Regions from separate parts of the Paenibacillus sp. UNC496MF genome, predicted to be linked through region 1. Evidence: riboswitches for the same ligand, from Rfam matches in the RefSeq annotation. Region 1 holds a riboswitch; each other region holds the start of a gene.
The links. A riboswitch is a leader RNA that binds a small molecule or an ion and turns the genes downstream of it on or off. The one in region 1 is predicted to bind cyclic di-AMP.

Region 2: another riboswitch for cyclic di-AMP. It lies ahead of BMZ79_RS31300 (hypothetical protein); the one in region 1 lies ahead of BMZ79_RS28330 (C40 family peptidase).
Region 3: another riboswitch for cyclic di-AMP. It lies ahead of BMZ79_RS12765 (3D domain-containing protein); the one in region 1 lies ahead of BMZ79_RS28330 (C40 family peptidase).

The regions. Positions count from the first base shown of each region.
Region 1 covers NZ_FORE01000018.1:32,849-40,612, reverse strand. The annotation lists gene BMZ79_RS28335 (hypothetical protein) at 250-669, shown strand; gene BMZ79_RS28330 (C40 family peptidase) at 805-1,299, opposite strand; cyclic di-AMP (ydaO/yuaA leader) riboswitch at 1,304-1,466, opposite strand; gene BMZ79_RS28325 (hypothetical protein) at 1,804-2,622, opposite strand; gene BMZ79_RS28320 (M1 family metallopeptidase) at 2,658-4,652, opposite strand; gene BMZ79_RS28315 (YwhD family protein) at 4,816-5,340, shown strand; gene BMZ79_RS28310 (flavodoxin domain-containing protein) at 5,679-6,017, shown strand; gene BMZ79_RS28305 (ABC transporter ATP-binding protein) at 6,211-7,764, shown strand, end outside.
Region 2 covers NZ_FORE01000021.1:134,394-142,157, forward strand. The annotation lists gene BMZ79_RS31280 (ABC transporter substrate-binding protein) at 1-392, shown strand, start outside; gene BMZ79_RS31285 (methyl-accepting chemotaxis protein) at 836-1,666, shown strand; gene BMZ79_RS31290 (NADH:flavin oxidoreductase) at 1,912-3,024, opposite strand; cyclic di-AMP (ydaO/yuaA leader) riboswitch at 3,416-3,582, shown strand; gene BMZ79_RS31300 (hypothetical protein) at 3,695-4,141, shown strand; gene BMZ79_RS31305 (hypothetical protein) at 4,270-4,704, shown strand; gene BMZ79_RS35760 (potassium-transporting ATPase subunit F) at 4,953-5,021, shown strand; gene kdpA (potassium-transporting ATPase subunit KdpA) at 5,070-6,743, shown strand; gene kdpB (potassium-transporting ATPase subunit KdpB) at 6,806-7,764, shown strand, end outside.
Region 3 covers NZ_FORE01000007.1:219,079-226,842, forward strand. The annotation lists gene BMZ79_RS12745 (HNH endonuclease) at 1-732, shown strand, start outside; gene BMZ79_RS12750 (CAP domain-containing protein) at 866-1,627, shown strand; gene BMZ79_RS12755 (TetR/AcrR family transcriptional regulator) at 1,751-2,386, shown strand; gene BMZ79_RS12760 (ATP-binding protein) at 2,466-3,614, shown strand; cyclic di-AMP (ydaO/yuaA leader) riboswitch at 3,681-3,882, shown strand; gene BMZ79_RS12765 (3D domain-containing protein) at 3,989-4,789, shown strand; gene BMZ79_RS12770 (polysaccharide deacetylase family protein) at 4,930-5,793, opposite strand; gene BMZ79_RS12775 (acetylxylan esterase) at 5,935-6,897, shown strand; gene BMZ79_RS12780 (SGNH/GDSL hydrolase family protein) at 6,915-7,574, shown strand; gene BMZ79_RS12785 (methyl-accepting chemotaxis protein) at 7,725-7,764, opposite strand, start outside.

The sequences.
Region 1 (7,764 bases):
TGAACATGCACGCCCTTTCCAAGCTTGAGGTATGAAATGCGATTCTATAAGTCTTGTAAACGCGGGAAACCTATTATTTACAATTAAATAAGGGGCTGGAAAAGTCAATAAAGATTATTCAAAATTATTTAACAATTTAAATAATTGAATCGTTGGAACTAGAACGGCAGGTCAATCGACAAGCCCTGCGCGCATACATATGGACTTACGGCAAGCGGCTTCGGGGCATCGGCGGCGGGAGGGACCGGAATGGCGAAATGGCGGGACAGCTTGGAGCGGCGGTTCATGGAATGGCGGCGGCTGGAGTATGCGGTGGAGCATACGCTCGCGGGCCGGCGCGTGCTGCGCGTCGCGGGGCCGCGGACGCCGCGGCTGACGACGCCGGTATCGGTCGCGATCAGGCGGGAGGAGCTGGGCGCGGTGGAAGAGACGTTCCAGGCGGGGCTGGCCTGCTTCTGCCTCGGGGAGCTGACGGCGGAGGGACGCGCCGCGTTTCTGCGGGTCTGGCACGAACGGCTCGAGGCCGGGGCGACCGCCGTGCTGGCCGACCGCCGGGGCGAGGGCTGCGAGACGCCCGCGGAGCTGGCGGACTTGTTCGGGCCGCATGCCAAGGCGCTGAACGTCGAGGTCGGCCCGACCTTTTGGTGGGTCCGCTACGAACGGGCGTAACCGCGCGCGTTCGGCCAAAACAAACAAAGCCGCGGCTGCTTGTCTCGGGAAGAGAAGCAGCTGCGGCTTTGCTTGCAATGCCTTTGCGGGGCGGTCGGACCGCCGCGCCGGCATTATGCGTACGTCTTGCTCGGATCAATCGTCGTTATCGCCCGGCTCGTCGGAAGGATCGTTCGCGTATTTCTCGAACGTGGACTGGTTCATTACGCGGCGCGCCGTTACGTAGCGCTTCGAGTAATAGGATTCGCTCAGTCCGTTGATCGCGACGCCTCTGCTGGTGGACGCGTGCGCGAACTTGCCGTCGCCGACGTAGATGCCCACGTGCGAGATGCCGTTGCCCGTCGTATTGAAGAATACGAGATCTCCCGGAATCAGATCGTCCTTGGCGATTTTCTTGCCCAGCGTGGCCTGCGAACGGGACGCGTGCGGGATTTCGACGCCGAGTTTCTTGAACACGTACATCGTGAATCCGGAGCAGTCGAACCCTTTCGTAGTCGTGCCGGAGTAAACATAGGGTGTTCCGATCAGATCGCCGATGACGCCGTCCATTTTCGACTGCGCGAACACGCTTCCGGTCTGGAAGATGAACAGCATCGCGATTCCGATCACTAGCGCGGAAAACTTCTTCAAAACGGGAAACTCCTTCCGGGGCCTACGAGGTTAGCTGTGGGGTTCGGTTGAAGGCTCCCTATGATCGCCTCTGGCAGACGGTCTTCGGCAGACCGGCTGTCGGGATCAATTCACCCAGAATGGTTCCCCCGTTTCCCTCTTGCAAGGGAATTCGGCAAATTTTTCATTTCTCACGGCTAAATATTCGATCATTTTGTCGCTTCTCCTTCCAGGTTCATCCTTTGTTCACACATTAAAATTATTAGAATGCAACCTTTTGTCTCTCATTTTCGTATAATAGCGCCGTTTTCGCGATCGGAGAACGCGTTTATTCGGCGTTGTCGGAAAAACGTCCGGACCGTGCGGGGCCCGTCCCTTCGCCGCCTTCGGCAGACGTCGAAAAGCCCCGTCGCGGGGCGTACGGGGCGGAACGAAAGTCCTAGGCGATGCGATTCGCGAAGATTCGGACGCGGCTGCCGCGGGGCGGCGCCGAGGGGCAGGCGGGGAGATCCGCCCGCTTCGGCCTTACGGCTGCTTGGACTGCCAGACGTCGAACTGGGAGGCCGCCGTCCACACCTTCATGACCGTGCGAATCAGCTGATAGCCTTGGTGAAGCACCAGCGCGAGCAGCCCGGCCCACAGCATCGACACGGAGGCGACCGTCACGCTGACGAGCGCGCCGATGCCCCACATCGCGAGCGACACGCCGGCGAAGGGCAGGAAGTTCGCGAGGCATTGCCAGAGGCCTCGCATGGAGCCGCTTCCGGCAACGGAACCGAACTGCATCGCGAGGAAGAGCAAGTGGAGCAGCACCGCCCAGAGCAGCCACGCGCCGGCCCACGGCCCGGCCTGCTTCGCGAATTCCGTCAGCGTGCCGCTCGTCAGCAGCAGGTCGAGCGCCTTGGGCAGGAGCCAGGCGGCCGGCGCGAGCGTCAGCGTCGTCTCGGCCAGGTAGAGCAGGGCGACCGGCTTCCAGGCTTTGCGAATGCCGCTCAGGAACTTGGTTCCTTGCTCGTCGCTCGCGCGGTACAGGGAGTGGAACAGGCCGGCGTTCAGGAACGGCGTAATGACGATCCGTCCGGCCAGCAGCCCGCAGAAGAGCAGGGCGTAAGGCCGGAACGCGTCCGTCTTCATGAGCTGGAACTGCGATTCCGTCAGGAACAGCGAGATGGCGCTGCTGCTGGCCGCGTACGAATCGGGAAACCGCTTGAGCAGCGGCACCGCGATGCCCTCGATCGTCCGGTAGAGGAAGAAGCCCCATAGCAGTTCGTAGAGGAACAGCAGGATAATGATGTAGATGTGCTTCGTCGTCAGCTTCCAGCCTTGCTTGATATGCGTCTTCATCCGTCAATCACCTCCTTCATTAATCGCGGCGGGCGTTACCAGGCGAGCGAAGCGAAGAGCGTCTCGGCCAGCTTCGAGAGTCCGACGCTCCAGCGCGTGCGCGTTTTCTCGTCGAGGTCGGCCTTCATGAAATTATTGATGTGCTTGTTGTCGAGCACGTTGTCGTTCTGCGGATCGACCGCGGCCCAGAGCAGCTTGGCGCCATGGACGATCTTGTACTGGACGCTGGCTTCCTGGCCGTCCCATACCTTGGGCATGACCGTGCCGTCGGCGAAATGGAGCACGACCGTCACCGGGCCGTTCGAGCCGCCGGTCTTCTTGATGAGCACGACGTTCTCGTACGCCGTCTTCCCGTCCTGCTTGACCGGCGTGACGCGGATGCCGGCGACCGCATAATCGGACATCGCGTCCCCGTACACGAAATGGCTGAAGTAGTCGTTCCACTTGGTCTTCGTCACCGATTCCACGACCCGCTGGAAGTCGGCGGTGGACGGGTGCTTGAACTTGTACTTCTGGAAGTACGTCCGCATGATCTTGCGCATCGTCGCGTCGCCGACCTGCTTCTCGATGCCGACGAGCACGAGCTTGGCGCGGATGTAGACGTTCTCGGCGTAGTGGTTGTTGTCGTGGTACGACCAGGACAGCTGCTTCAGCGGCGCGGGATCGGTCATGTAGCTGGCTTCCACGGGCAGGTTCGGCGCCACGCCGTATTCGCTTTCCATGACCTTGTCCTCCGCGTAGGAGGTGAAGCCTTCGTCGAGCCACGCTTCCTCGAACTCGTTGGAGGCGACCATGCCGTACCAGTATTGGTGGCCGATCTCGTGCACGACGGTCCGCTCGAGGTCGTACCCGGGATTGTCGTTCTCCGCCGAGAACGCCGTGACGAGCGTCGGGTATTCCATGCCGCCCGCGCCGTTGCCGCCCTTGGGCGGGACGACGATGGAGAGCGTCGTGTACGGATAGGCGCCGTACCACTGCGCGTACTTGGCGAGCGCGGATTTGGCCGCGTGCAGGTAGCGGTCCTTGTACTTGGCGTGCAGCGGATCGAGGTACAGCTTGATGCGCACGCCGGGCACGCCTTCGGTGGAGTACGGCTCCTCCGAATAGACGAAGTCGGGGGAGGCGGACCAGCCGAAGTCATGCACGTCGTCGGCGTAGAATTGGTACGTCTTGCGGCCGTCCTGGACGACGGACGCTTTCGCCTGGAAGCCGGTGGCGGCGACCTTGTAGGACGAGGGCACGTTGATTTTTACGCTGTAAATGCCGAAGTCGCTGTAAAACTCGGAGTTGCCGTGGTACTGGTGCGCGTTCCAGCCCTCCGTGGCCCGGCCCCGCGTGCCCGCGGTCTCGTAGACGGCCAGCTTCGGGAACCATTGGCCCGCCATGACGAAATCGCCGGAGTAGCCCATGCGCGCGAACACCTCGGGCAGCTTCACCTCGAACTTCATGCGCAGCGTCACGCTTTTGCCGGGGGCCACGGGATTCGGGAGCTTGAGCTTGGCCAGCGTCAGATCGTTCGGGTTGCCGTCGTCGGGCTGCACGAAGTGCAGGCGGGGGAGCAGGCTGTACCCTTCCGTCGTCTCCAGCGTCAGCAGGTTCATGTAGCCCGTGCTGTCCGAGGTGGCCTTGTCCTCCCGCAGCTGGCCGCCGGATTCGCGCATGAACGTCGTCTCCTTGGAGCGGAAGGCGTTGGGATAGAGGTGAAAGTAGAGCTCGGACACCTGCTGCCTGCCGGGGTTTGTCCACGTGACGGTCTGCGCGCCCTGCAGCAGGTGCGTATCCGTCTGCAGCGACACGTCGATGTGGTATTCCGCGACGCGCTTGCTGAGCGCGACGGGCTTCGGCTGCATGACGCTGTCCGGCTGCTGCGTCGCCGGAGGCGCGGCCGGCTTGGGCGCGTCCTTCGCGGGGGCGGAGGCGTACGTATATTGCGAAATCCAGGCATGTCCGAACCCTTCCCGCGCCGTTACGCCGATCAGCGCGGCGGCGAGGGCAAAGAGCAGTAAACGTGTGGCGAGGCGTGGCTTCATTCTAAGACTCCCTCCCGTTGACAAGCATCTAAGGCATGTATATGTTTGCTTTTCCGGGATTATTAGCTAAAATGGAATTAAAGTGCGGACTGGCCGGGAAACCGCGCCGGACGCGGAATTCAAGGCTTTGTACAAGGCTTGGGACGGGAGTTGAACGGAGCGCGTGAGCGAACAAAACAACGGACAGCAGCCGCCGGAGAAGAAGGAGAAGAAGTCTCTTTCGCTGAACGTGGTGAGCAATAAGGAACATAAGGGCTTCGGCGCGGGGACGATCGACCTCAGCGACGTCGCCTGCGTCATGATCGATAACGGCGAGGCGTACATCGACGTGGGCGCGATGCACGCGAAGAGCAAGATCGAGCGGGGCATCAAGTTCGGCACGAACAAGGAGGACGTCCCGAACGGCCGCCCGTGTTGGATCGTCTGGGTCGCGGTGGAGCGGGGCGAGGAAGGCGCCCATTACGCGGGCGCGACGGCATGCCCGATGCTGATCGATTCGGAGGCGCGCAGAGGGTGGAAGATTCTCGCGCAGCACGTGAACAACCTCGATTACGCCATCAAGCGCCGGTTCATGCTCGACGAGCTGGGCGCGGAAGAGAAGCGGGCGCTGAAAGGCCTGCTCGTGGCGCATAACCCCGAATGGTGGGACCGTTCGCCGGATAAGCTCAAGGACGCGCTGAACGTCTAGGAGCCGCGTACGACGGAGGTAGGATGGATGGAGAACGCGTTTCGCCGGACGGCGGGACGCGTGTTTTGTCGTGCGCCGCGAGGGAGGGCGAAGGGGAAGCCGGCGTCGTACAAAACATAATAGACAATCATTCTCAATATAATGATAATGATTATCAGTATCAATTAAAGCGGGCACCGGCTGCTTGAAGGAGTGAAGGAATTGGAACCGAAAGCATTGCTCGTCTACGCGAGCATGACCGGCAACACGCGCGACATGGCGGACAGCGTGGTCGAAGGGCTGCTGGAGCATTTCGTCGCGGTGGAGGTCAAGGAAGGTTCGACGCGACCAAGGCCGACTTGGACGTCTACGCTAATTTGCTGTTCGGGGTTTACACGTGGGGAGACGGCGATCTGCCGGACGAATTTCTGGATCTGTACGACGATTTGGGCGAGATGGACCTGTCCGGCAAGCGCGCGGCGGTGTTCGGCTGCGGCGACTCGTCGTACCGCTACTTCGCCGTCGCCGGCGACATCCTGCAGGAGCGGCTGGAGAACCGCGGCGCGCGGGTGCTGCAGGAGACGGTGAAGTCGGACGGCTGCCCGGGCCGAGCTGGACGCCTGCAAGCGGCTCGGCGCCGCGTTCGCGGCGTTCGTCCGGGAGGAGGCCGGCGCGAAGTGAGCGCCGGCCGATCGTGAAGGAAGCGGCCTCGCCCGATCTCCGGTACGGAGAGGGCGGGGCCGTTGTCTTGCCGGGCGGAGACGCGGCCGCCTTGGCATGAGTTTCCGGCCGGCGACGCAAATTAAGCCTGATTCCCCCTGTTCGGAAGCCCGGCTTCTATGGTATAGTCGTTGAACAAGAACAGACGTTCTAAATTCAGGAGGATAGGGCATGAACCCGCAACCGAAAGGGCGCACGCAGTACGCCGACCTGCTCCGGCGCTACTTGCTGCCGCAGAAGCGCACGCTGTGGATCCTCGCGGCGCTGCTGATCTTGACGATCGGCCTGCAGCTCGCCAATCCGCAGATTATCCGCTTCTTCATCGACAGGGCGCAGGGGGGCGGCAGCCTGCAGCCGCTGCTCGCCGCCGCCGGGCTGTTCATCGGCTTCTCGGTGCTGCAGGGCGGCGTGTCCGTGCTGGCGACGTATTACAGCGAGAACCTCGGCTGGAAGACGACGAACGAGCTGCGCGCCGACCTCGCGGCGCACTGCCTCGCGCTCGACATGCCGTTCCATAAGTCGCAGACGTCCGGCGCCCTCATCGAGCGGGTCGACGGCGACGTGAACGCGTTGGCGAATTTCTTCTCCAGCATGATCATCCACCTGCTCGGCAACTGCCTGCTCATGGTCGGCATCATCGTGCTGCTGTTCCGCGAAAGCTGGATGATCGGCGCGGGCATGACGGTCTTCGTCGTCGCCGCGATCTTCGTCATTCAGCAGATCCGCAAGTTCAACGGACCGTTCTGGAAGGAGTGGCGGCAGGCGAGCGCGGAGCTGTACGGCTTCATCGGCGAGCAGCTCGAAGGCACGGAGGACATCCGGGCGAACGGCGCGTCGGGCTTCGTCATGGGCCGCTTCTACGGCATGATGCGCCATATGCTGCGCGTGCGGCTGCGGGCGTTCATCGGCTTCGCCTCGATGTGGAACACGACGATCGTCGTGTTCACGCTCGGCAACGCGATGGCGTTCGCGATCAGCGCGTATCTATGGAAGACGGACGCGATTTCGCTCGGCACGGTGTACCTGATCTTCTTCTACACGGAGCTGCTAGCCAAGCCGATCGAGAAGATCCGCACGCAGATGGAGGACTTGCAAAAGGCGGACGCCAGCATCGCGCGCATCCGGGGGCTGTTCGAGACGCGCTCCTCCATCGCCGACGGCCCGGGGGCGCCGCTGCCGGACGGCCCGCTCGACGTGGCGTTCGACGACGTGACGTTCTCGTACGAGGACAACGCCGGCGAACCGACGCTGAAGGGGCTGCGGCTGTCGCTCGCGCCCGGCGAGGTGCTCGGCCTGCTCGGCCGCACCGGCAGCGGCAAGTCGACGATCGCGCGGCTGCTGCTCCGCTTCTACGATCCGCAGGAAGGCGCGATCCGGATCGGCGGCGCCGATATCCGGCAGTGCAAGCTGGGCGGCTTGCGCCGGCGGGTCGCCATGGTCACGCAAAACATCGAGATCATGGAAGGCACGATCCGCGATAACTTGACGTTCTACGACGACTCCGTGCCCGACGCGCGCATCGTCGAAGTGCTGGAGCAGCTCGGACTGGGGAGCTGGTACGCCTCCATGCCGGAGGGGCTGGACACGATGCTCGCGTCCGGGGGCGGCAGCCTGTCGGCCGGCGAAGCGCAGCTGCTCGCCTTCGCCCGCGTGTTCCTGACCGATCCCGGGCTCATCATCATGGACGAAGCCTCGTCCCGTCTCGACCCGCTGACCGAGCAGCGC
Region 2 (7,764 bases), on a different contig from region 1:
GGGACGGCTATTCCAAGCAGACCGGCATCCGCAAATGGACGTGGACGATCAAGAACGGCCCGGGCTCCGACGGCACGCCGTACGACTTGATCGGCCGCTATCAGACCGATCCGGTATCCGCGCTCGCGATCAAGAACCTGGCGGACACGTCGTTCGACACGGCGCCGTTCGACAATCTCGGCCCGAGCGGCGGCACGCCGGAGGCGATCATCCAGCAGAAGGTCAACGAGACGACGTCGAAGTACTTCCCGCGCATGGTCATGGCCGCGTCGGAGACGGAAGCCGTCGCCACGTACGACAAGATGATGAAGGAGCTCGAGACCGCGGGCGTCTCGAAGCTCGAGAAGATCTATACCGACAACTACAACAAACGGATGGAGCTGTGGAAATAAGCGGTCGCGCGTTGCCGCGATTCGCGGAAGACGGCCCGATTCGGGGAAAGGAGCGCCTGTCGGCGCTCCTTTTTACATGGCGTTACGGAACCGAGCCGGTAAAAGAGAGCCGGAAGCGAGCCGGATGAGGGGGTGAACCGGGGCCGGAAGAGAGCCCGGCAGGCGAAAGCCCGGCGTTACCTCTCCTTCCGGAATTGCAGCGGCGTCATCCCGAGCTCGCGCCGGAACAGCGCGGCGCTTCGGTCGGTACGCCGGCTCGTGCCGGGCCGCCGAACGGGATAACCCGTCCGAACCATGGGGTCCGCCTATGATGGCGGGCTTTTTTTTGCGTTCGGCGCCGCGATTATGCGGCGCGCCCATATTATTGGCCGTTCTTTTGCCGATATAAGGAGGGGATGACCATTCTGCCGAGCGCGGACATACAAGGGAGCTGGACAACGAGCATGACCCATGACAAAGAAGCTTATTTGCAAGCGATCGCCGGCATGATGGACACGATGCTGAGCGTGTTTCCGGAAGAAGCGACGCTGATTCTGATCGACGAGACGGGGGTGCGGGCTTACCGGTCCTCGGGCATCGACGTGGAGGTCCCGATCGGCACGCCCCGTTCGGCGCTGGCGGGGACGATATCGGAGAAAGCCTTCGAGCAAGGCCGCACGTTCCGCGAGGAGCGCGGGCCGGAGCGGTTCGGCGTGTCCTACGTCGGCACCGCGGTGCCGCTGCGGCTCGCGGGCGAGGTCGTCGGCGTGCTGACGTCCGCCGTGCTGAACCACAGGCTGGACGCGATCCGCGGTTCTTCGGAAAGCCTGGCGGCGTCCGTGCAGGAGATGGCGGCAACGTCGAACGGCATCGCGGCGGCGTTCGGGGCCATCAGCGGCGAGATGGGCGCGCTGGCGGACAAGTCGGAGGCGCTGAACCGCGACATCGACGGCATCCAGTCCATCATCGGCGTCGTGCAGGAGCTGGCGGACACGTCCAACCTGCTCGGGCTGAACGCGTCGATCGAAGCGGCGCACGCCGGCGAATACGGCAGAGGCTTCTCGGTCGTGGCCGGCGAGATCCGGCGGATGGCGGCCCAGAGCCGCGACGCCTCCCGGGACATCCGCGAGCAGCTCGGCGCGATGCAGGCGCGGCTGAAGGCGATCAGCGCGGACATCGACCGGATCAAGCGCGACATGGGTCATCACGCGGAGAGCGTGATGGAGCTCGACGAGGCGTTCGAGCACGTCGCCTCCACGGCGGGCGAGATGCTGGAGAAGTTCACGCGGCAGTAAGCGCGGCCGGAGGCGCAGTTCGTCTCTCGGCGCAGCTCCGAGCGCATGTATTCGCCCCGATCTCGTCGAGCTCGCGCCGTACGGATAGCGAACGCGCGAAGGCGTACGCGCCAATGCCGCGCCGCCGCGCGCGATCCGCATGATCGTTTGCGAGGCCGAACGCGGACCGACGCGCATAAAAGGCTGTTCCCGCCCGGGCGGGAACAGCCTTTTTCCGTTGGCGCATCCTGCGCGCCCGATTCGCGTTAATACAGGCGCTGCGTCGCTTCCAGCTCGAACGCGCGCAGCTCGTCGTCGCGCCCTTCGCGGATCTTGACGGCCCATTCGGGGTCGTTCAAGAGCGCGCGCCCCACGGCGACGAGATCGAATTCGCCGCGCGCGAGCCGCTCGAGCAGCCCTTCGATGCCGGCCGTGCCGGCGCCCTTGCGCTCCTTGAAGAAGCGGGTGAACTCCAGGTCGAGCCCGACGGAGCCGACGGTGACGGTCGGCTTGCCCGTCAGCTTCTTCGTCCAGCCGGCGAGGTTGAGGTCCGCGCCGTCGTCGAACGCGGGCTCCCAGAACCGGCGGGTCGAGCAGTGGAACAGGTCCGCGCCGGCGTCGACGAGCGGCTCCAGGAAGCGGGCCAGCTCATCCGGCGTCGCCGCGAGCTTCGCGTCGTACGCGCCGTCCTTCCACTGCGAGTACCGCAGCATGATCGGGAAGTCCGGGCCGACGGCGCGCCGGCACGCGGCGATGACCTCGGCGGCGAAGCGGGTCCGCTTCAGCATGTCGCCGCCGTACGCGTCCGTGCGGACGTTCGTGACGGCCCAGAAGAATTGGTCGATCAGGTAGCCGTGGGCGCCGTGCAGCTCGATGCCGTCGAAGCCGAGCCGCTTCGCGTCGCCGGCCGCCTGCGCGTACGCCGCGATCAGATCGGCGATTTCGCGCTCGGTCAGCGGCTCGCCGGCCCGTTCGCCGGCGAGGTTCAGCCCGGACGGGCCGACGGACGGCGCGTCCGGATGCGTGCCCGTGCCCGCCTTGCGCGCCATGCCGACATGCCAGAGCTGCGGCGCGATTTTGCCGCCGGCTTCGTGGACCGCCCGGACGACGCCGGCCCAGCCGTTCAAGGCCTCCTCGCCGTAGAAGTGCGGCCACTTCGTGCTGGCGCCCGCCGCGGGATGGTTGATCAGCGTGCCTTCCGTGACGATCAGGCCGACGCCGTTCTCCGCGCGCCGCCGGTAGTAGGCGGCCACGTCGTCGCCCGGGACGCCGCCGGGCGAGAAGCCGCGGGTCATCGGGGCCATGACGATCCGGTTGTCGAGCGACAGCTTCGGGGAGCGGAAAGGTTCGAACAGCGTTTTCGCCGTATCGGTGGTCATCGTGAATTCCTCCTTATGCATCATCGGATATCAAGGATTAGGGGCGATGGAATGCGGGCCGCGGGATTCCGTATTCGCGGAACTGGAAACGAAATCCATGGTTCCACTTTACTCCATAAAGCCCTCCATTTCAATTCGCATAGTCGGCATTGCGCGTCCGCAACGCGCGGCGCGTCCGGCAGCGTTCCCGCCGCCTGTCCGGCGTTCGCTTCCATCCGCCGCCAAGCCGGAAAAAGGAAGCTTTCCGGAGCAATTGGCGGGTTCGTCCGCAAACGAACGAATTGAGCGCGTTTTCATCGCGCGAATTCGCCGCAGCCCGCGTCATGGCGCGCGCGGCGGCTTTTTACAATTTTCCCGGCCGGGACTACGATTAGAAGCATCAATACCACAACTTAACCGAACGCTGAATCCCATCAAGGGAGCGGGGGAACCATCGAAGCCGCCTGTCGCCAGGACCGGCTTCACGGGGTGAATCGCGGGCAGGCTCAGCTTGCGCGCGTAGGGCATTCTCTGGCCCGAATCCGGCAGCTAACCTCGCAAGCGGACAAGAGAGACGACCAGGCCGAACGCGCGCGAAGCGTTGCTTTTCTTTGCGCTGCCCATGAAGCCGGGAGCAGAGACATCTCTTCTTCCGGCTTCTTTTTTATACCAATTTATAGGAGTGACGAACATGCAAGCGGTGCAAACGGAAGCCACGCACAGGCGGGAACGAATGGACAAGGTAACGATCGAACGGATCGAATGCTTCCGGTTCGACCGGGAGTCGGCAAGGCTGCTGCTGCCGGATTCCACGGTCAAGGATTGCTGCGGGATCCTGATGCTCGGCTCGGCGACGGGCGAGCTCGGGATCGGCGTCTTTCGCGAGTGCGCGCTCAAGGGAGATTTCATCCGCTGGGCGTGCGCGTTCCAAGGGTTCAAGCACCATACCGTCGGCGAAGGCTTGCTGGAGGCGAGCCTGAAGCACGACGTCTGGGGCGACGTCCGGTCGCTCGCGGCGGAGAACGCGCTGCGCGAACTGGCCGCGGGCCGCGCGGCCGAGCCGGACGAGCCGCTGTTCGTCAGCCTGCACGACCACGCGTACTGCTTCGAGCATGCGCAAGCATATGTAATTTTTTAGGAAACGAAAGAGGCGGCAGTCGTCATTTTTATGCTTTTTTTACGCCCGGCCCCGCACTCTTTACCCCGAATTTATGGGGAACGGCGTTAAGATGACGGTGTGCGAAAGAAGGGAGCAGGGATGAAGACGTGAACGAAAGGGAAGCAACCGCGCAGCAGACGGCCGGGCAGCAGACGGCGCCGGCGATCGTCGTGTCGGCCATGACCAAGGCCGGCGAGCAGTTCATGAAGCAGCTGCTCGTCAAGGGGCTGCCGTTTATGGCCGTCACGAACAGCGTCGCCGAACGGCAGCAGCTCGCCAAGCTCGGCGTCGGGTCGATCCTCTTGGTGAACACGATCGATCCGGACACGTGGGAGCGGCCGGAACGCCCCGTCGGGAAGGCGTTCCTGTTCGAGAGCAGCTTGTCGCTGTGCTGCAGGTATTTGCGCATGATCCGAAAGTGGACGGACCAGCCGGTGTACGTCGTCACGGGACGCACGCACGGGCGGCTGATCTACAAGGGGCTCGGCGCCGACCATATCCTGCATGTCCAGACGGGCGGCCTCGGCTCTCTGCTGGAGTAGCATAAAAAGGTTTACTTTGGAAGAAAGTATCAGTAGGCAAGGGAAAGGTAGCGGAGGAGGGTGTACGGATGGTTAACGATTTTACGATGGTGCTCTTGGCTGCGGTCGTCTTCGGACTCTTTTGGGGGTTCCGGGCATTTTGCGGACGCGCCTGAGCCGGCGGCGCCCGGGCGCGTAAGCGGACCGGAGGAAAAGCCGGGCGCGGGACGCGGCCCACACTACGCGAAGGAGGGTCAACCATGGTCGTAATGGGGATTATCGCCATTGCCCTGATCGTATATCTCGGTTTCGTCTTGGTGAAGCCGGAGAAGTTTTAAACCTTGGATCGCCGTTTCATTAATTGAGGAGGAAATATCGCTATGGCTATGGGATTCGTTCAAGTCGCCGTCACGCTGGTCATCATCATGCTCTTGGTGAAGCCGGTCGGCACTTATCTTGTCAAGGTCTTCTCGCAGGAGAGAACCGGGTTGGACCGTGTCTTCGGTCCGGTCGAGCGGCTGCTCTACCGAATCATGGGCGTGCGGGAAAACGAGTCGATGGGCTGGCGCTCCTATGTAGGCGCCGTGCTCCTCTCCAACTTCATCATGCTGCTGTTGATTTATCTGGTCCTGCGGCTGCAGAGCTATCTGCCCCTTAATCCCGACGGCATCGGCAACATGCCCGCCGGGCAAGCGTTCAATACGGCCGTGTCGTTCATGACCAATACCAACTGGCAGTCCTACAGCGGCGAGAACGGGTTGTCCTACTTATCGCAGATGATCGCGATTACGTTCCCGATGTTCACGTCGGCGGCCACCGGCTTCGCCATCGCGGTCGCCTTCATCCGCGGCTTGATCGGCCGCCAGGACAATCTCGGCAACTTCTACGTCGACATCATCCGCTCGATCACGCGGATATTCCTGCCGCTCGCTTTCCTCGTCGCGCTGTTCCTGGTGTTCCAGGGCGTGCCGCAGACGCTGCTGGGCGCGGTGCACGCCACCACGCTCGAAGGCGGCGACCAGACGATCACGCGCGGGCTCGTCGCCTCGCTGGAATCGATCAAGCATATCGGTACGAACGGCGGCGGCTGGTTCGGCACGAACGCGGCGCATCCGTTCGAGAATCCGACGGCGCTCGCGAACTTCATCCACATCATCTGCATGATGCTGCTGCCGACGGCGCTCGTCTACGGGTTCGGCCTGATGATCCGCAACAAGAAGCAGGGCTGGGCGGTATTCGGGGCGATGGGCTTTATTTTCCTCGTCATGCTGGTGACGGTATTCGTCTCGGAATATAAAGGCGTCGGCGCGCTGGACGCCATGGGCGTTCACGGCAACATGGAAGGCAAGGAAGTGCGCTTCGGCATCTCCGAATCGGCGCTCTTCACGACCGTCACGACGGCGGCGACGACGGGCAGCGTCAACAACATGCATGAATCGCTCACGCCGCTCGGCGGCTTCACGGCACTGGCCGAAATGATGCTGAACAACGTGTTCGGCGGCAAAGGCGTCGGGCTGCTCAACGGGTTATTGTATCTGATCCTGTCGGTCTTCATTTGCGGCCTGATGGTCGGCCGGACGCCGGAATTCCTCGGCAAGAAGATCGAGGGCAAGGAAGTCAAGCTGGCGTGCATCGCGCTGCTGATCCATCCGGTCATCATCCTCGTGCCGACGGCGATCGCGTTCCTCAGTCCGAACGCGCAGTCGTCGATCGCGAACGGCGGCATGCACGGCCTGACGGAAGTGCTCTACGCCTTCACGTCCGGCGCGGCCAATAACGGTTCCGCATTCGGCGGCCTGACCGCCAATACGGACTTCTACAACATCGGCATCGGCGTGGTCATGCTGATCGGCCGGTACATCTCGATCATCGCGATGCTCGCGATCGCCGGCTCGCTGGCCGTCAAGCGCGTGATTCCGGTCACGACCGGCACGCTGCGCACCAACACGGCGCTGTTCTCGGGCATTCTCGTCGTGATCATTCTCGTCATCGGCGCGCTCACGTTCTTCCCGGCGGTCGCTCTCGGACCGGTCGCGGAGCATCTGGCCATGCCGAAGTAATTCGGCTGCGCCGCCGTACCGCAAGCACTCGCTTTCCGTTATGCAATTAAGGGAGGATCTATATGGCTGCAAGCAAAAAAACGTTATCGAAGGACCTCGTCCTTCCTGCGGTCGGGGACGCGTTCAAGAAGCTGAATCCCGCCGTCATGATCAAGAACCCGGTCATGTTCATCGTGGAGGTCGGCACGCTCATCACGCTGCTGCTGTCCATCCAGCCGGATCTGTTCGGATCGTCCGGCGCGGGCCGGGGCTATAATCTCGCGGTGTTCTTCATCCTGCTCTTCACCGTGCTGTTCGCCAACTTCGCCGAAGCGCTGGCGGAAGGCCGGGGCAAGGCGCAGGCGGATACGCTGCGCAAGACTAAGTCTGACACGATGGCAAAGCTGATCGGGAAGGACGGCTCGCTGAAGCAGGTCTCCTCGACGCAGCTGCGCAAGGGCGACATCGTCCGCGTCGACGCCGGGGAGATCATTCCGACCGACGGCGAGATCATCGAAGGGCTCGCTTCCGTCGACGAATCGGCGATCACGGGCGAATCCGCGCCGGTCATCAAGGAAGCCGGCGGCGACTTCTCGTCCGTCACGGGCGGCACGCGGGTCGCGTCCGACTACATCGTTGTGAAGGTCATGACGGATCCGGGCGAATCGTTCCTCGACCGGATGATCTCCCTCGTCGAAGGCGCCAAGCGCCAGAAGACGCCGAACGAAATCGCGCTGACGACGCTGCTCGCCGTCCTGACGATGATCTTCCTGGTCGTCATCCTGACGATGGTGCCGATGGCGGATTACTTGAACGTCAAGCTGGACATCGCCACGCTGATCGCGCTGCTCGTCTGCTTGATCCCGACGACGATCGGCGGGCTGCTGTCCGCGATCGGCATCGCCGGCATGGACCGCGTCACGCAGTTCAACGTGCTCGCGATGTCCGGCAAAGCCGTCGAGGCGGCCGGCGACATCGATACGCTCATTCTGGACAAAACCGGCACGATCACGTACGGCAACCGGATGGCGTCCGAATTCCT
Region 3 (7,764 bases), on a different contig from region 1:
CGGAAGCGGCGCCGCAGAAGGAAGAAGCCCGCCGAGCTGCGCCGCCCGGACGCGGCGCGCGAGGCCGCCGAAGCGGCGGAGCCCGCGGCGGCAGCGCGCGCGGAGGCGCCGGCCGCTCCTGGGCCGGCGGCCGAGGACGGCGGCTCCCCGGCGGCGGAAGCGCCGGCGGCGGGGACCGGCGACGCGGCGGCCGAGCAAGCGCCGCTGCGCAAGCGGAAGCGCAAGCGCCGCCGCGGGAAGGCGGCGAAGCGGCAGGCCGGGCGGGATGCCGAGGCGGCGTCCGGCGGAGGCCGGCGGCCGCCGAACCGGGTCATCCATCCCGTAAAGGGCAATTTCTCGTTCAAGACGTCCCTCTTGAACGACCGCGGCCGCGGCATGATCCGGCTGCGCGGCCGCCGCGAGACGGGCAAGCGTTGGTCGACGGAAATCCCGACGGAAATGGCCGTCCGGATGGTGGAGGAAGGCGCGGCGGGCATCATTCATCCCGGCCTCATCCACAAGCTGTACACGAAGGCCGATTTTCGGATTCTCGTGCTGCAGCGGGACGATTACGTCTGCCGGTATTGCGGCAATTACGGAGACACGATCGACCATGTGCTGCCGAAGTCCAAGGGCGGCTTGTCCACGCCGGCCAACTGCGTCTGCGCCTGCGCGGAATGCAACCTGAAGAAGGCGGACAGCCTCGATTACGTGGACGACGAAGCGCTGCCGCATTACTATTTGCAGTCCTGATCCCCGTGCCGATTCCCGCCTTGATTAAGGTCGTGCTGGAAAATTTTATGGGGTTATCATGAGATTACTCCCGTGTTACCATGGGTGGCGTCGGAAGGCCGGCAACACTTTAGCACATGAGGAGGATCATTTCATGAACATGCAACCGTTTCGCGTAGGCGTCGCAAGCGTTCTCGCGGCAGGACTGATCGCGCTTGGGGGCGCAGCGCTGAACAAAGCGGAGGCAGCGGCTCCGAACGCTTCCGTAACGTATAAAGTGACGAGCAACGACACGCTTTATCAAATCGCCCAACAATACGGCATCGACCTGAACGCGCTCATCGGCGCGAATCCGTCCATCGCCAACCCGAACGTGATTTGGCCGGGCATTATCGTGAAGGTGCCTACATCCGGCGGATGGTACCCGAGCACGGGTACGGGCGCGGGAACGAACACGGGCTCGAATACGGGCGCGGGCTCGAACGCGGGCACTGGCTCCAACGCAGGGACGGGCACGAACCCAAGCACGGGCGCGAGCACGACGGACAAGAGCCAATTCGCTTCGCAAGTCGTGACCCTCGTGAACAAGGAGCGCGCGAACGCGGGTCTGCCCGCGCTGAAATCCGACGCGCTGCTGTCGAAGGTCGCCATGGACAAAGCGAAAGACATGTACGCCAAGAACTATTTCGACCATAACTCCCCGACTTACGGCTCGCCATTCGATATGATGCGTGCCTATGGCGTGAACTATTCTTACGCCGGCGAGAACATCGCCAAGGGCCAGCGCACGCCGCAGGAAGTCATGACGGCTTGGATGAACAGCGCCGGCCATAAGGCGAACATCCTGGGCAGCCACTACGGCAAAATCGGCGTGGCGTACTACAACGGCGAATGGGTACAGGAATTCACGAACTAAACGCTTATAACCGCGCTTTACGCCAAAGGCGGCCCTTCCGGGGCCGCCTTTCTTTACATTTCGAGGGGCGCCGTATATGATATAACCAATGGTTAGCAAATAAAAGGGGGCTTGTCGCAAACGATGACGACGACGCGAAGAAAGCAAATGACCGAAGACATGAAGGCGGCGATCCGCCAATCCGCGGCCGAGCTGTTCGCCGAGCAGGGCTACGAGCACGTGACGATGCGCGAAATCGCGAAGCGGGCGGGGTGCTCGCATACGGCGATTTATTTGTATTTCAAGAACAAGGAGGAGCTGCTGCAGCATATCGCCATTCCGTCGCTGCTGGAGCTCGAGCGCGGCTTCCGCGAGGAATTGGAGAAGGCGGACGCGTCGCCACTGGAATGCCTAATGGCGGTGTGCGGCCGGTACGTCGTCTTCTGCCTGAGCAGCGGCAGCCTGCATACGGTTCTGTTCATGTCCGGTTCCGTGCGGGTCGACGATCCCGCGCCGGCGCTCGAAATCAACGTCATCCGCAACCGCTTGTTCGCGACGATGCGCGATTCGCTGAATCGGGTCGTCCCTCCCGCCGAGGCGGAAGGCGGCGAGAGCGGCGAGGCCGCGACGAACCGGGCCCGGGTGCTGTTCTACTATATCCAGGGCTTCGTCAGCACGTATGCCGGCCATACGGAGCCGACGGCCATCCTGCTCGACCGCATCCTGCCGATCTTCGGCGAAGGCATCGTCGTCCTGACGAAGGGCATGGCGCAACATTAATTGTTTTTAATGTCGCAGGGTTTGGCGAATCCGAAGCGAATTAAGCCTAAGAGACTCGTTTCGGGGGATGGATCGGACCATGAGGCGCAAAGCCGTTTACTGCAATCGCGTGCTTGCTTCGAAGTTAAAACGAACGCTTACGCTCCGGACGATCGGGCGCAAGGAACCGGTGGCGAACGATCTTCATCCCGATTCCATGAGCTACCGCCGGCTCATCAAATATTTGCCGGAGCCGATCTTCGTGCATGACGGCGATACGGTCATCTTCACCAACCAAGCCGGACTGCGCCTGCTCGGCGTGACGGAAGCGGAGCTGCTGGCGAGGCCGTTCGTGAGCCATTACCTCCATCCGGACGTCCGCGAGAAGGCGAGGCACCGCCTGAAGGCGATTCTGGGCACGGACGAGCCCAACGAGTTCGAGGAGTCGAAGCTGGTGAGCGCCGCGGGCGAGATCATCGACGTCGAAGTCTCGAGCACCCGCATCCGCGACTATCCCGGCAAAGGGACGGTCGTGCAGAGCGTCTTCCGCGATATCCGCGACCGGAAGCGGGAAGAGGAGGCGCTCATCCAATCCGAGAAGCTGTCGGTCGTCGGCCAGATGGCGGCCGGCATCGCGCACGAGATTCGCAACCCGCTTACGTCTCTGATCGGATTTTCCAAATTTCTCAAAACGAGGATCAACAGCTACCACGATTATTTCGACATCATGCTCGTGGAGCTGGACCGGATCAATGCCATCGTGCAGGAATTCATGGCGCTCGCCAAGCCGCAGGCGAACCAGTTCCGCCGGCACGACCTGATCAAGACGATCCAGAGCGTGCTGACGCTGCTCGAGACGCAGGCGATCATGAACAACGTGCAGCTGTCCGCCAACTACGACGCCGAAGCGGCGGAGCTCCTCTGCGAGGAGAATCAGCTCAAGCAGGTGTTCGTCAACGTGCTCAAGAACGCGATCGAGGCGATGCCGCAGGGCGGAACCGTCGCCATCCGGCTGAAGTCGGCCGGGAGCGGGGACATCGCGGTGTCGATCGAGGACCAGGGCGTCGGCATTCCGGAAGAGCAGCTGCCCCTGCTCGGCGGCCCGTTTTTCACGACGAAGGACGGCGGAACGGGGCTCGGCCTCATGATCTGTTACCGCATCATCGAAGGCCACCGCGGCAAGATCGACATCGCCAGCGCCCACGGCAAAGGCACGACGGTGACGATTTCCTTGCCCAAAAACGAGTGAAACGATGCGCCGGCCCGGCCTGCTGGACGGATTTACCGGTAGGTTGGCCGAAGCAGCTGTGTTATCCTATTACGCGAGCCGAAACGATAACTCGTACGGGGGATCTTTTGGGAGCAAGTCACGTTGCTCCGTTCCCGTCATCTGATGCGTATCACATGACGGGTTCACCGCGCTTTTGGCGCTGGGGTGAATCGCGCGTTCCGCGCGTAGGGTCGAACTCCTCGACCCGAATCCGACAACTAACCTCGTAGGCCGCATGCGAAGATGGCGTCTTCGTTCCGCACCCGCTCGGCGGATCTGTCCTCTTCGTAATGACGTTCTTATGCCTGCTTTCCGGGCATGCGACCGTAAATCCTAAGGAGGCAACCGACAACATGAATCGTCATCATTGGAAGAAGGGCATCGTGGCCGCCGCGCTCGGCCTCGTCATTTTCGCCCAAAGCGCAGCCGCGCACGCGGAAGGCACGTACAAAGCACAGAACGACGACACGTTCTGGAAGCTGTCCCAAAAGTTCGGCGTCAGCGTCGATCTGCTGCAGCAGGCGAACCCGTTCGTGGAAGCCGGCAACATCTACGACGGCTTGATGCTGGTCATCCCGGCGGCCGAGAAAGTCAAGACCGCGGGTCCTGCGCGCGTCCTGAAGCAGGAAGCCAAGGTTGCCGTTGCGAAGAAAGCCCCGGCGGCCGTGGCGAAGAAATCCGCGCCGAAGGCGGCTAAGAAAGCGCCGGCGAAGAAAGCGGCAGCGACTGCTTCGAAAACCATGAAGACGGGCGTCAAGAAAACGACGGTCAAGCCATCGGCCGCCAGGAAGCCGCAGCGCGACCGCGTGTCGGTGAACGGCAAGTCGTACGTCTACTCGGACGTCATGACGGTCAAAGCAAGCGCCTATACGGCAGCGGCCTCCGAGAACGGCTGGGGCCCCGTCGACTACTTCGGCAACCCGCTGAAGCTCGGAACGATCGCGGTCGATCCCGACGTCATTCCGATGGGAACCAAAGTGTACATTACCGGCTACGACCACGGCGGTTTGCCGTCCGGCGGCATGCTCGCGGTCGCGTCCGACCAGGGCAGCGCCATCTCCGGCAACCGAATCGATATTTTCGTTCCGCAATCGCAGAAGCAAGCCAGCGAGTTCGGCTTCCAGAACGTCAAGGTCTTCATTCTCAATAAATAAGCGCACGATGACAAACGGCAGCCCGCGGGGGGCTGCCGTTTTCTATGCTGCGTTTATTCGTGCGCGGTAGCTTCATCACGGGCAGTGCGACAATCGTCTCCGGGCGCGGCGGCTCGGCGAAAGCAAGCCGTTCGGCCCGCTCAGGGCAGCCGGCGGGCCGCCGGACGGCCGAGCAGCTCCGGCAGCGTGACGATCGCGTAGCCTTTGCTCCGCAGCAGCTTGATCAGGCGCGGCAGCGCCGCGACCGTGCCGGACAGATCCTGCCCCGTGCCGCCGCCGGCATGCTGCAGGACGATCGAGCCGGGCTGCAGCGTCCGCTTGATGTTGATGAGAATGGCGCTGCTGTCGATGCTTCGCCAGTCTTCGGAGTCGACGTCCCAGTTGACGACGGTGAAGCCTTTGCCGCTCAGCCATTCCACCTGCGCCGGCGTGATCTCGCCGTACGGCGGACGAACGAATCTCGGGCTGTAGCCGACGAGCGGCCGCAGAATCCAGTCGGTCCGCAGAACCTGCTGCTGCATGGCGTACTGCGAGATCCGCGAGAAGACGGGATGGTTCAAGGAATGATTGCCGATGATGTGGCCTTCCCGCTGCATCCGCCGCACGATCGCGGGATGGGCGGCCGCGCGCTGGCCGACGACGAAGAACGTCGCGCGGACCTTGTAGCGCGCCAGCGTTTCGAGCACCTGCGGCGTGTAACGGGGATCCGGCACGTCGTCGAACGTCAGCGCGACCCGGCGAAAGCGCCGGGAGCCGCCGATGACGAAGGCGCCGGGATAGCGCTGCTGCAGCGCCACCCACGAAATCGCGGGCTTTTTCTTCTTCGGGCGCCGGACGCCGGAGAAGGCGCCGGTCTCTTCGGACGGATGCTGCGCTTGAGGTCGGTATTCGCTTCCCGCCGCGGCGGACCGCTTGCTGCTTGCCGGCTCGGCCCCCGCGGACGCGGCCAGCAGCATGCATGCCGCCAGCAGCAGCGCTTTTCGCGCTTCCCACCATCTTCGCATGGCCGTCCCTCCTTCATGAAGTCATTTTGCCCGCCTGCGTAATCGCGCATTCACGAAAATCGGAATCGGCACTTTACAGCGTTGCATTGAAGACGTAACATGAGAAGGAACCGATCACGCGAAAAAGGGGATAGCGTTCCAATGCCAACGATCGATATGCCGCTCAAGGAATTGCAAACGTATTCAGGACTCAATCCGAGGCCTGCCGATTTCGACGATTACTGGGAACGGGCGCTGGCGGAGATGCGCGCCGTCGACGCCGCGGTCGAGCTCGTGCCGAGCGAATTCCAGACGCCGTCGGCCGAATGCTTCGATTTATATTTCACGGGCGTCCGCGGCGCGCGGATCCATGCCAAGTACGCGCGTCCGCGCGATGCGGAACGGCCGCATCCGGCGGTCGTCCAATTTCACGGCTACAGCGGCAACGCCGGCGACTGGACGGACAAGCTGGGCATCGTATCGCTCGGCTTCTCCGTCTTCGCGCTGGACGTCCGCGGACAGGGCGGTTATTCCCAGGACGGCGGAGGCGTAACGGGCACGACGCTGAACGGCCATATCATCCGCGGGCTGGACGATCATCCGGACGAGCTGCTGTTCCGGCACGTCTTCCTGGATTGCGCGCAGCTGGCCGGCATCGCGATCGGCAGCCCCGAAGTGGATCCGGAGCGCGTCTATGCCATGGGCGGCTCGCAAGGCGGCGCTTTGACGATCGCCTGCGCGGCGCTGGAGCCGCGCGTCAAGAAGCTGGCGCCGGTGTTCCCGTTCCTGAGCGACTACCGCCGGGTGTGGCAAATGGACCTGGCCAAGGACGCGTACGCGGAGCTGCGCACGTACTTCCGCCATTTCGATCCGCAGCATAAGCGGGAGGACGAGATCTTCACGAAGCTCGGCTACATCGACATTCAGCATTTGGCGAACCGCATCCGGGGCGAGGTGATGATGGGCGTCGGCCTCATGGATACGATCTGCCCGCCGTCGACGCAATTCGCCGCGTACAACAAGATCACCGCGCCGAAGCGGCTGGAAATCTACCCGGACTTCGGCCACGAAGGCTTGCCGGGCTTCAACGACAAGACGATTCGATTCTTCCTGGGCGATTATTAAGAGGAGGCTGACGCGGCATGCTTATCGGCAATAACGAAAGATTGGTCATGATCGGCGATTCCATCACCGACTGCGGCCGGGCGAGACCGGTCGGGGAAGGCTTGTTCGACGCGATCGGCAAAGGCTACGTAGGCCTCGTCGACGCCCTGATTTCGGCGGCCTACCCCGAGCGCGGCATCCGCGTGACGAACATGGGGATCGGCGGCAACAACGTGCGCGATCTCAAGGAACGCTGGCAGACCGACGTAGTGGACCTGAAGCCGGACTGGCTGTCGGTCATGATCGGCACGAACGACGTCTGGCGGCAGTTCGATACGCCGACGATCAAGGAATCGCACGTGTACCTGGACGAGTACGAGGCGACGCTGGATTCGCTCGTCGCGGCGACGCTGCCGCAGCTGAAAGGGCTCGTCCTGATGACGCCGTTCTACATCGAATCGAACGAGAACGACCTCATGCGGGCGCAAATGGACCGCTACGGCGCGGCCGTCAAGCGCGTGGCCGAGAAGTACGGCACGCTGTTCGTCGACACGCAGGCGGCGTTCAACGCCGTGCTGGAGCATCTCTACGCCGGCACGCTCGCCTGGGACCGCGTCCACCCGAACCAGATCGGCCACGCCGTGCTGGCGCGCGCGTTCTTGAGCGCGATCGGCTACGAATACGGCAAAGGGCTGTAGAGCTGCGCGAGTAACGTAAAGTCACGCATGCAGACGCGCGCGTCCCGGCGCGATAAGCGAGCAGACGAAAGAGCCGCCCCCCGGCTTTGACCGGGGGCGGCTCTTTCCGCGTCGCGACCGCCGCGCAAGGCGTCGCGGGCGGGACGCGGATTAAATTTTGAAGATCGACATCGTGCGCTGCAGCTGCATG